2 regions of the Exiguobacterium sp. s80 genome follow, and region 2 is predicted to be linked to the other one. Evidence: predicted binding sites of a transcription regulator. Region 2 holds the regulator's gene; the other holds the start of a gene.
What was found. Region 2 encodes Rex, which represses fermentation and respiration genes when NADH is low (regulators of the CRP and FNR family bind a similar motif). Its sites were predicted from a motif close to TTGTGAAATATTTCACAA; they were not measured.
Positions count from the first base shown of each region.

Region 1: a site for Rex is predicted at 2,524-2,541, ahead of KNP94_RS10790 (formate/nitrite transporter family protein). Genes of this name have one in related genera too.

Region 1 is NZ_JACSMP010000005.1:110,842-115,268, forward strand. It holds gene KNP94_RS10780 (aminopeptidase) at 1-1,098, opposite strand, end outside; gene KNP94_RS10785 (DUF1232 domain-containing protein) at 1,197-1,616, shown strand; gene KNP94_RS10790 (formate/nitrite transporter family protein) at 1,666-2,502, opposite strand; gene KNP94_RS10795 (hypothetical protein) at 2,692-3,303, opposite strand; gene KNP94_RS10800 (YitT family protein) at 3,436-4,305, shown strand.
Region 2 is NZ_JACSMP010000009.1:118,194-122,620, forward strand. It holds gene KNP94_RS13900 (hypothetical protein) at 1-313, opposite strand, end outside; gene KNP94_RS13905 (hypothetical protein) at 415-573, opposite strand; tRNA gene KNP94_RS13910 (tRNA-Ala) at 745-817, opposite strand; gene tatC (twin-arginine translocase subunit TatC) at 925-1,704, opposite strand; gene KNP94_RS13920 (twin-arginine translocase TatA/TatE family subunit) at 1,712-1,918, opposite strand; gene KNP94_RS13925 (redox-sensing transcriptional repressor Rex) at 1,918-2,577, opposite strand; gene KNP94_RS13930 (ABC-F family ATP-binding cassette domain-containing protein) at 2,746-4,427, shown strand, end outside.

The DNA.
Region 1 (4,427 bases), on a different contig from region 2:
CTCGGCTAATTCTTCATTCGATAAACTTGGTCCATTCTCAAGGCACGTCGAGTAGGCACGACCAATCGCGAGGTGACATGAGGCATTCTCATCGAACAACGTATTATAGAACAAGATGCCCGAGTCAGAGATTGGTGAATGGTGCGGCACGAGAGCTACTTCTCCGAGATAACGTGCTCCTTCGTCGAGCGAAATCAACTCATCTAATGCCGCTTGACCCTGTTTCGCTTCTGCTTTGACGATTTTCCCATCTTCAAACCAAAGCGTAAAGCCATCAATCAAGTTTCCGCTGTAGCTGAGTGGCTTCGTACTCGAGACATGACCGTTGACTCCTGTCTTCTTCGGTAACGTAAAGACCTCCTCCGTCGGAAGGTTCGCGATGAAATCAACACCGTCCGCATTCGGTCCACCACCACCGAGCCATACATGACGCTCTGGTAACTCGATCGATAATTCCGTCCCTGGTGCCGAGTAATGAAGTGTTTTATATTTTTTCTCCGTCAAGAATGTCGCTTTCGTACGGAGATTGTGATCATGTTTCTCCCATGCAGCGACTGGATCTGCTTGATCGACACGAGTTGCCTTTAAAATCGCTTCCCATAGCTCTTCTACAGCGTTTTCCGAGTCCGGGAATACCTTAGCCGCCCAAGCATCTGAAGGTGCAGCAACGACACACCAGCTTACATTGTCGCTCATGACGAATTTACGCCAATTGGCTAGTGCAACTCCTGCTGCTTTATTCGCGCGCGCGATACGACTCGACTCGACTCCGTTTAAAAGATCTGGATCTTCACTGACGACAGATAAGAAGGCTGTCTTTTCATCAGCTAACTGATCGAACCGTGCTTTTAACCACTCTGGAAATGCGTCAAACGAATCTTCCGGTGCATCGAAATAACGGATTTTCGTCATTTCATCATCTGACCATTGCACGTAAACGTTCGATGCGCCTACTTCGTAAGCAACACGTGTAATTTCACGAACAAGTGGTGCATTTTCGATGCCAGCACGAATTTCTAGTTGCTGACCGGATTGCAAATTGATTCCTGTACGTACAGCGAGTGCTGCATACTTTTTGAGTTGTTCTTGAGTCGGCATTATGTAATCCCCTTTCGTCTCTTACTCTTATTTTCACGAAAGAGTTGCAATTTTGCAAGAAATAAGGTGAAACTAGGTGTAGAGAAGGAGTGTTGAACATGGAATTCGTACCAGGAGATTTTAAATCCGCTTACACATATTTCCACCGTCAGGCATTGGCGTTAGTCGGAGATCACAAAGCACAGGAAGATTTATTGATTCGAGGAGAAGTTGGCTTAGCACATTTAACAAAAGATATCGCTTCAGAAGAAGGGTCTGATATCGAACGTGAAGCAGAACTCGTGCTGTATTTCCAACTTAAACAGTTACTTGAGATGTTACGTGCCCTTTATCAAAAACGTTTTTCGATGAAGGAAGAACAAGAACAATTATTATTGACGGCTGTGCTCTATTTTACTTCCCCAGTCGATGCACTACCTGACGAAAATGTTCTCGGTCTGTTCGATGATGCTCAAATCGTCGAATCGATCTATGAAGAACTCGCAGCAGATGTCGATCGCTTCCAACATCTCGAATAAAGAAAAAGGTAAGGGAGGCGGGAAAACCCGTCGCTACCTTACCTTTTCTTTATGCTTTTTTTTTCGTCGCGATGTTGATTGTCGCAGCTTGTTGTTTTGATTGATCCACTTCTAGCTTTTCTTTATTCAACCATGTGTAAACCATTCCCATGAAGAGTGCTCCACCGATGATGTTACCGAAGAGAGCAGGAATTAAGTTATGGATTGCTCCGGCAAATGAAATCGCCTCTGGGTGAGGTACGACAAGCGCGATTGAGAACAATGCCATATTGGCAATGACATGGTCAAAACCTGATGCGAAGAAGACAGCAACTAAAACCATCATCATCATGATTTGTGCCAATTCATTTTTCATGTTTTTCGGAATGAAAATCGCTAAACAAACCATCCAGTTACAGAAGATTGCTCGCGTAAAAATTTCCCATGTCGAGTGATGGATTTTCGATTCAGAGACAGCGAACAACCAGTTGTTTGCGCCTAACTCTTGAATGATTCCAGTTTGCGAAAAGAGTAACGCGAAGGCAAGTCCTCCGAGACCATTACCAATCAAACAAATCGTCCATACTTTAAACGTATCCATTTTTGTAGTGTATCCACGCATCGTCGCCGTAGTAAAATACATCGTATTTCCTGTAAACAGTTCTGCACCGCCGTAGACGATTAAGACAAGCGCAACACCAAAAGTTAATCCACCGACGAGCGTCATCGCAGCCGATTCATTTAGATAAAGTCCGTTGATTGCTTTGAGTGTAAATATGATAGCAAAACCGATGAATACTCCAGCAAGCATGGCACGAACTAAATATTCGAGTGGACGCATTTGTAGCATTTTAGTTGATTTAACCGCTTTATTTCTTAGCCCTTCTAATGCTTCTACTTCATTCATTGTAGAAACCTCGCTTTCTTCTTGTTCAACACTTCACAATGTTTGTTCACTTATTATCATACTTCCATCTTATAAGATGTTCAACCCCTGCCTACCCCTTATTTAAGGTTTTTACGAAAGAATGACATGTAAACGATACCATTGTGTCAAGTTTGTGAAAAAAGCTTTTTCTTGCTAGATACAACTACTTTACGGGTATATTTTGAGTTGTGAACGGAAGTATTCTAGAAAGGATTTTCGTCTTGATTCAACTAATACATAGTCGTCAATAACTACACGATTAAAGCGGTTAGTGGACGTCGAAGCTCGCTCAATATCGCGTGGTGTATACCCTTCAAAATCATTACGCGTGATTTTAATTTGAAGGATTGATACAGGATCCGTATATTGAATTTCAACTGTCATTACATTAGGAATCGCTAAAAAAAGAGCCAGCGTATGGTGCATGACGAGTTGCGAAAATCGACTTTTGATAAAAGAGGGTGTAGACGGATCAATCCATTCATGATTTGTCCCGACCCATTCTTTTCTGGATTTACCCGTCACTTCATAACGTAAGGAGACGGTAGTCCCTTCAATCTTTACTTGTTTAAGTGCGTCTGAAAATGGAAATCGTTCAATAAATCCTGTCATTGCATTTGTATTTGTAACCGATGTTCCGACATATCGGGTGACCAGTGCTCCATCACGCCACTTATTGTCAGGGGATTCCCTCGAGTAATGCAACATAAAAACGGAACCTGCGCTTAATCCAATGAGCGCACAGCATAAAAATAAAAGGATTTTTTTCAATTCACTCAATTCCTTTCGACCCGCGTCACATTTTTTTTACGATATTTTTCAGTTGAGGGGTTGAATTTAATGCTATATAGGCGTACTCTTGCAGGCAGATACTTTACAAAGGAGGAGCATGAGGATTTCTCATCAATCACAATGAAGACTAAACAAACGAGCAAGAAAAAACGAACAGAAAAAATCAGTTTCCTTTTAATCGGTACACTTCTTTACTCCCTTTATATCAGCCTTTTATTATCTCCAAATGACATTGGATCTGGCGGCATCATGGGAATCACACTTATTTTCCAAGAGTTGTTCAATACGCCTATCGGACTGACCCAACTTGTCTTGAATATCCCGCTTTTCTTACTTGGTTTTCGCTTCTTAAGAAAACGATTCATGCTACTTTCAGGAATTATCGTCCTTATTTCTTCATTTTTAATTGATTGGATTCCAACACAAGTGGTTCCTGAGTCATTAAACGATCCTCTCGTCGCCTCCATTTTTGCAGGGTTAGTTTCCGGACTCGCAATGGCATTAATCTTCTTTGGCGGCGCTTCGACAGGTGGACTCGACATCCTCGGAAAGTTCTTTTATGCCCGCTTTCATAACTGGCCGCTCCCGCGTATTTTTTTAATGCAGGATTTAGTGATCTATATCTTAGTTTGGCTAGTCTTCGACTTAAAACATGTTATGTATGCATTAATTATGAGCTTCGTTCGCGCCAAGGCGTTGCAAACGGTCTATAGTTTTTACTCTGCTTCTAAACAATGTATTATCATTTGTGAAAAAGCAGATGAAATCAACGACGTCATCACAAAAGAACTTGGTCGTGGTGTCACGATTCTCGATGCGCGCGGTGGCTATTCCAACCGGACAAAGAAGATGGTTTATGTCGTCGTACAGAATAATGAAATCGTTCGTCTTCAGGAAATTGTTTCTTCTGTCGAACCTAATGCCTTCGTCACCTTCTCTGAGATTCATACCGTCTTCGGAAATTACAAAGAACATTCCTACTCTTTTTAAATGAACCGCACACGATGAAACGACACCCCCCTGTCATGAGGTGGGTTGTTTTTTGTAAACGAAGGCTGACCCATCATATACGTCTACGTTTGGTATCGCTTCAGGTTTCATCTCAAAATATA
Region 2 (4,427 bases):
CAAGTATCACGGTGTACAGCGAACCGTACAAGACGAATTGAATCCCGAGCCACAGCAACGATTGGTTCGTCACTTGGTCGCTTGAGAGATAGCGCGCCAGGATTTTTCGTTTTTCGAGTCGAAACGGGAGATCAAACACGAGAAAGACAAGCGGTAACAGACTCAAGTACATGGTCGTGCTGAAGATTTCCGTAAACGTTCCTGCTGTCGCCATCAAGGCAGCGATGACCCAACTTTTATTCTGCAATTGATTTTTTTCGATATAAGCAACCGTCAACGCCTGTAATCGTTCCTCGCGGAGCGTTTGTTCCATCCTGAAATGCCCTCCCTCGTTTCAACTGTCTATACTGTCATATACTTACAGTTTACCAGTTATGTTTCAAAAAAAAAGAAACTTCCTTAAAAAAGGAGTTTCTAGGCTGAAACTTGAATGATGAGATAGATGACGCTATACGCAACAATTGCTAACGGAATCAGCGCGACACCAATCAACCAACCGTTCTTATCACGGATTCCGAGATACAGAACAAGACAGCCGACGATGAAGGCAATTAACGTCGTAAATGGATTCATAATGCTTCCCCCTCTTGATTACCTATTAAGAAATTTCCCATTCCCTCAAAAGGATAAACACAGAAAACGACTTCAATCGGTTCATCAACATCATCCAGGCTGTAAGCTTCTGTTTTGCCGCCACCACTATAACAAAAAACACCACTCGGCAAATGCCAAGTGATGTACATATGGAGACTATCGGGCTCGAACCGACGACCTTTTGGCTGCCAGCCAAACGCTCTCCCAGCTGAGCTAAGCCCCCTCATATTCTTGTAATCAGTATAAACCATATCGATTCACTTTTTCAATATAAAAAGAGCGCTTCCAAACAAAAATCTCTCCGTCGCCGAAACGACCGAGAGGAGACTGTTACTTATTCAACTCACGCATCAAATCCGCTTGTCTCTTAAGCTCCGCCTGTTGCTCAAGAATCAGTACTTTTTTGTACGTCCGGGCTGAAATCATGATGCTGATTTCATAGAGGACGAACAACGGTACCGAAATCATCAGATGTGACGTCACATCCGGTGGAGAGATTAAAGCCGCGATGACAAACAGCGCAAAGTACGCATATTTCCGATTTTTCCGCATGAACAATGGCGTCACGAGTCCAAGACGGGTCAAGAACATCGTCACGACCGGCAGTTGGAACAAGACACCGAACGGAATCGTCAGCCGGATTAAGAAACTGAAATAGTTTTCGACCCCGATGACTTGCTCGATGCCGAGCTCTTGCCCAAGTTCCGTCGATACTTTGAGTAGAAACGGAAGTAACCAAAAATAAGAGAACGCGATTCCGGACAAAAATAAGAAAAACGTGACCGGAATATACGTCAAGGTCGCTTTTTGTTCCTGTTCGAATAAACCGGGTCGGATGAACGCCCATAGCTGGTACATCCAAAATGGTGAAGCCAGGACGACCGCGATGATGAACGCTAAATTCAAGTACAACATCAGGGGATCGGCCACATTAAAGGCATTCAATCCGATGCCGAGCTCTTTCAGGTCCGACTGCAGAAAACGCACGAGCGGTCGGACGAGCGGAAAGGCCGCGGCGAACAAGACGACGACGATGATGAGTGACCAGACGATCCGCTTGCGCAACTCGTCTAGATGCGATGTCACACTCTGTTCTTGATCAATCGCCATAATTTAATCACTTCTCTTTCGATTCATCCTTGTTGTCTTTATCATCGTCCATGATGCCGTGTGTCGCACTCTTGAACTCTTTTAACGTCTGACCGGCAGCACGACCGAGCTCCGGTAATTTTTTCGGTCCGAAGATGATCAACGCGACGGCACCGATTAAAGCGATGCTCCCTGGTCCGATGAACGCGATGGTTGATGGAATAAGGTTTTCCATTATGATTTCACTCCTTCAGCTGATTGCGAATAATGCTTCATGAAATAAACTAGTGACTGCAACTCGATCGACAAATCGATGTGATGGACCCGAACATGGGCCGGTACGTTCAACCGCGCCGGTGTAAAGTTCAGGATTCCGGTCACACCATACTCAACTAACTCATCCGCTACTGACTGTGCGAACTGGGATGGGACCGTCAAGATGGCGACATCAACCTTGTTCGCTTCGATTTGCTCTTTCATGTCAGAGACATGATAGATAGGAACGTCTTGCGTCGTTGTTCCGACCTTGTTTTCGTCCGCATCAAACGCAACGACTATCCGAGTACTATTATTCTTTAAAAAGTTATAATTTGCAAACGCCGTTCCGAGATGTCCGACCCCGACAAGTGCCACATTCGTGACTTCATCCTGATTCAGTGTCTTTCGGAAAAACGTCAATAGATGTTGTACGTTGTAACCGTATCCTTTTTTCCCTAACGCCCCAAAGTAGGAAAAATCGCGGCGGATCGTCGCTGAATCGACTTTGACCGCTTCACTGAGCTCTGCTGAAGAGACGCGCAGCTTGCCTGAGTTATAAAGACTCTGAATGAAACGATAATATAACGGCAGTCGTTTCGCCGTCGCTTGTGGTATTTTTGTGTCTGGCCCATTCATACTGCAGTTCCCCCTTCGGCCACGTTCTGACGTGGCACCCAAATCAATGCAAAGAATTCTATTCTCTTTGATTGTAAACCACTTCACATAGACTAACAAATAATATATTCCACGGGACTCCTGCGTTTTTTTCATGATAGACTAAAGGGTGGAAGGATGGATGTTTTTATGATTCTCTTACAAGTGAACCAACTATCAAAATCATTCGGTGTTGAGCCGATTTTAGACAATATTAAACTCGAAGTGCAGGAGCGGGACCGGATTGCGCTCGTCGGACGAAATGGTGCCGGAAAATCAACACTTTTAAAAATCATCGCCGGAGAGCTCAGTCATGACTCTGGTGAGATCATGAAGAGTAAGGAAGTGAAAATCGGTTACCTCGCCCAGGACAGTGGTCTTGAGTCGAATGAAACGATTTGGAATGAAATGTTGACCGTGTTCGAGCATCTGCAAGAGCAGGAACGTTCGCTCCGTCGGATGGAGATTGAGATGGGAATGGACCATATCTTGAATGATGCTGTTGCTTACGACCGTCTGTTGAAAACATACGATCAGGCCCAACATGACTTCTCGGACGCCGGCGGTTACCAGTTCGAAGCCAACATCCGCTCCGTCCTGCACGGGATGCGTTTTTATCCGGACGATTATTCACGCCGGATCCAGACGCTATCCGGTGGACAACGGACGCGACTCGCACTGGCGAAGATGTTGCTCCAGGCACCTGAGCTGTTGATTCTTGACGAGCCGACGAACCACCTCGACATCGATACACTCTCTTGGCTCGAAAGTTACCTGGCTGGTTACCGTGGAGCGGTCTTGATCGTCTCCCATGACCGTTACTTCCTCGACCAGGTCGTCAACGTCGTCTATGAACTGTCACGGAACGTCTGCCGGAAGTTTACCGGCAACTACACGAAGTACTTGGAACAAAAGGCAGCACTGTATGAACAAGAGATGAAGCAGTTCGAACAGCAACAGGAAGACATCGCGAAGATGCAAGACTTCATCCAGCGTAACATCGCACGGGCGACGACGACGAAACGCGCACAAAGCGTCCGCAAACGTCTTGAAAAAGTCGACCGGATTGATCGTCCGGATGGGGATGAACGCAGCACCGTCCTGTCGTTCCCGATTGAAAAACAAAGTGGGAACGATGTGTTACAAGTCACGCAACTCGCGGTCGGCTATGAAGAAGCCGTCTCAAAAGGCATCACGTTCCGCTTACAACGCGGCGAATCCCTCGCGCTCGTTGGTCCGAACGGAATCGGAAAATCGACGTTACTGAAAGTTCTTGTCAACCGGATTAAACCGTTATTCGGTGAACATCGTTTCGGGACCGGCGTTTCCGTCGGCTACTACGATCAGGAGCAGGCCGAGCTCAACGACCGCAACCGGGTCATCGATGAAATTTGGAACGAGTGGCCGTTGATGCGGGAACAACAAGTCCGGTCCGTCCTCGGTCAATTCCTGTTCAGTGGTGATGATGTCTTCAAGCTCGTTCATGAATTATCCGGCGGCGAGCGCGGACGCCTCGCCCTCGCGAAGTTAAAATTACGCAAAACGAACGTCCTCATTCTCGATGAGCCGACCAATCACCTCGATCTTGATTCGAAGATGGTGCTTGAGAACGCACTTGTCGACTATGAAGGCACGCTCCTGTTCGTCTCCCACGACCGTTACTTCATCGACCGGGTTGCGACACGCGTCATCGAGATGAATCCGGACGGTGTGACGGATTATCTCGGCGACTACTCTTACTATATGGAGAAGAAGGCCGAGAAAGAAGAAATCGCCCGCCTCGAAGCAGAGGAAGAAAAAGCAATCAAAGTCGCTGCTTCGAAAAGCATCGA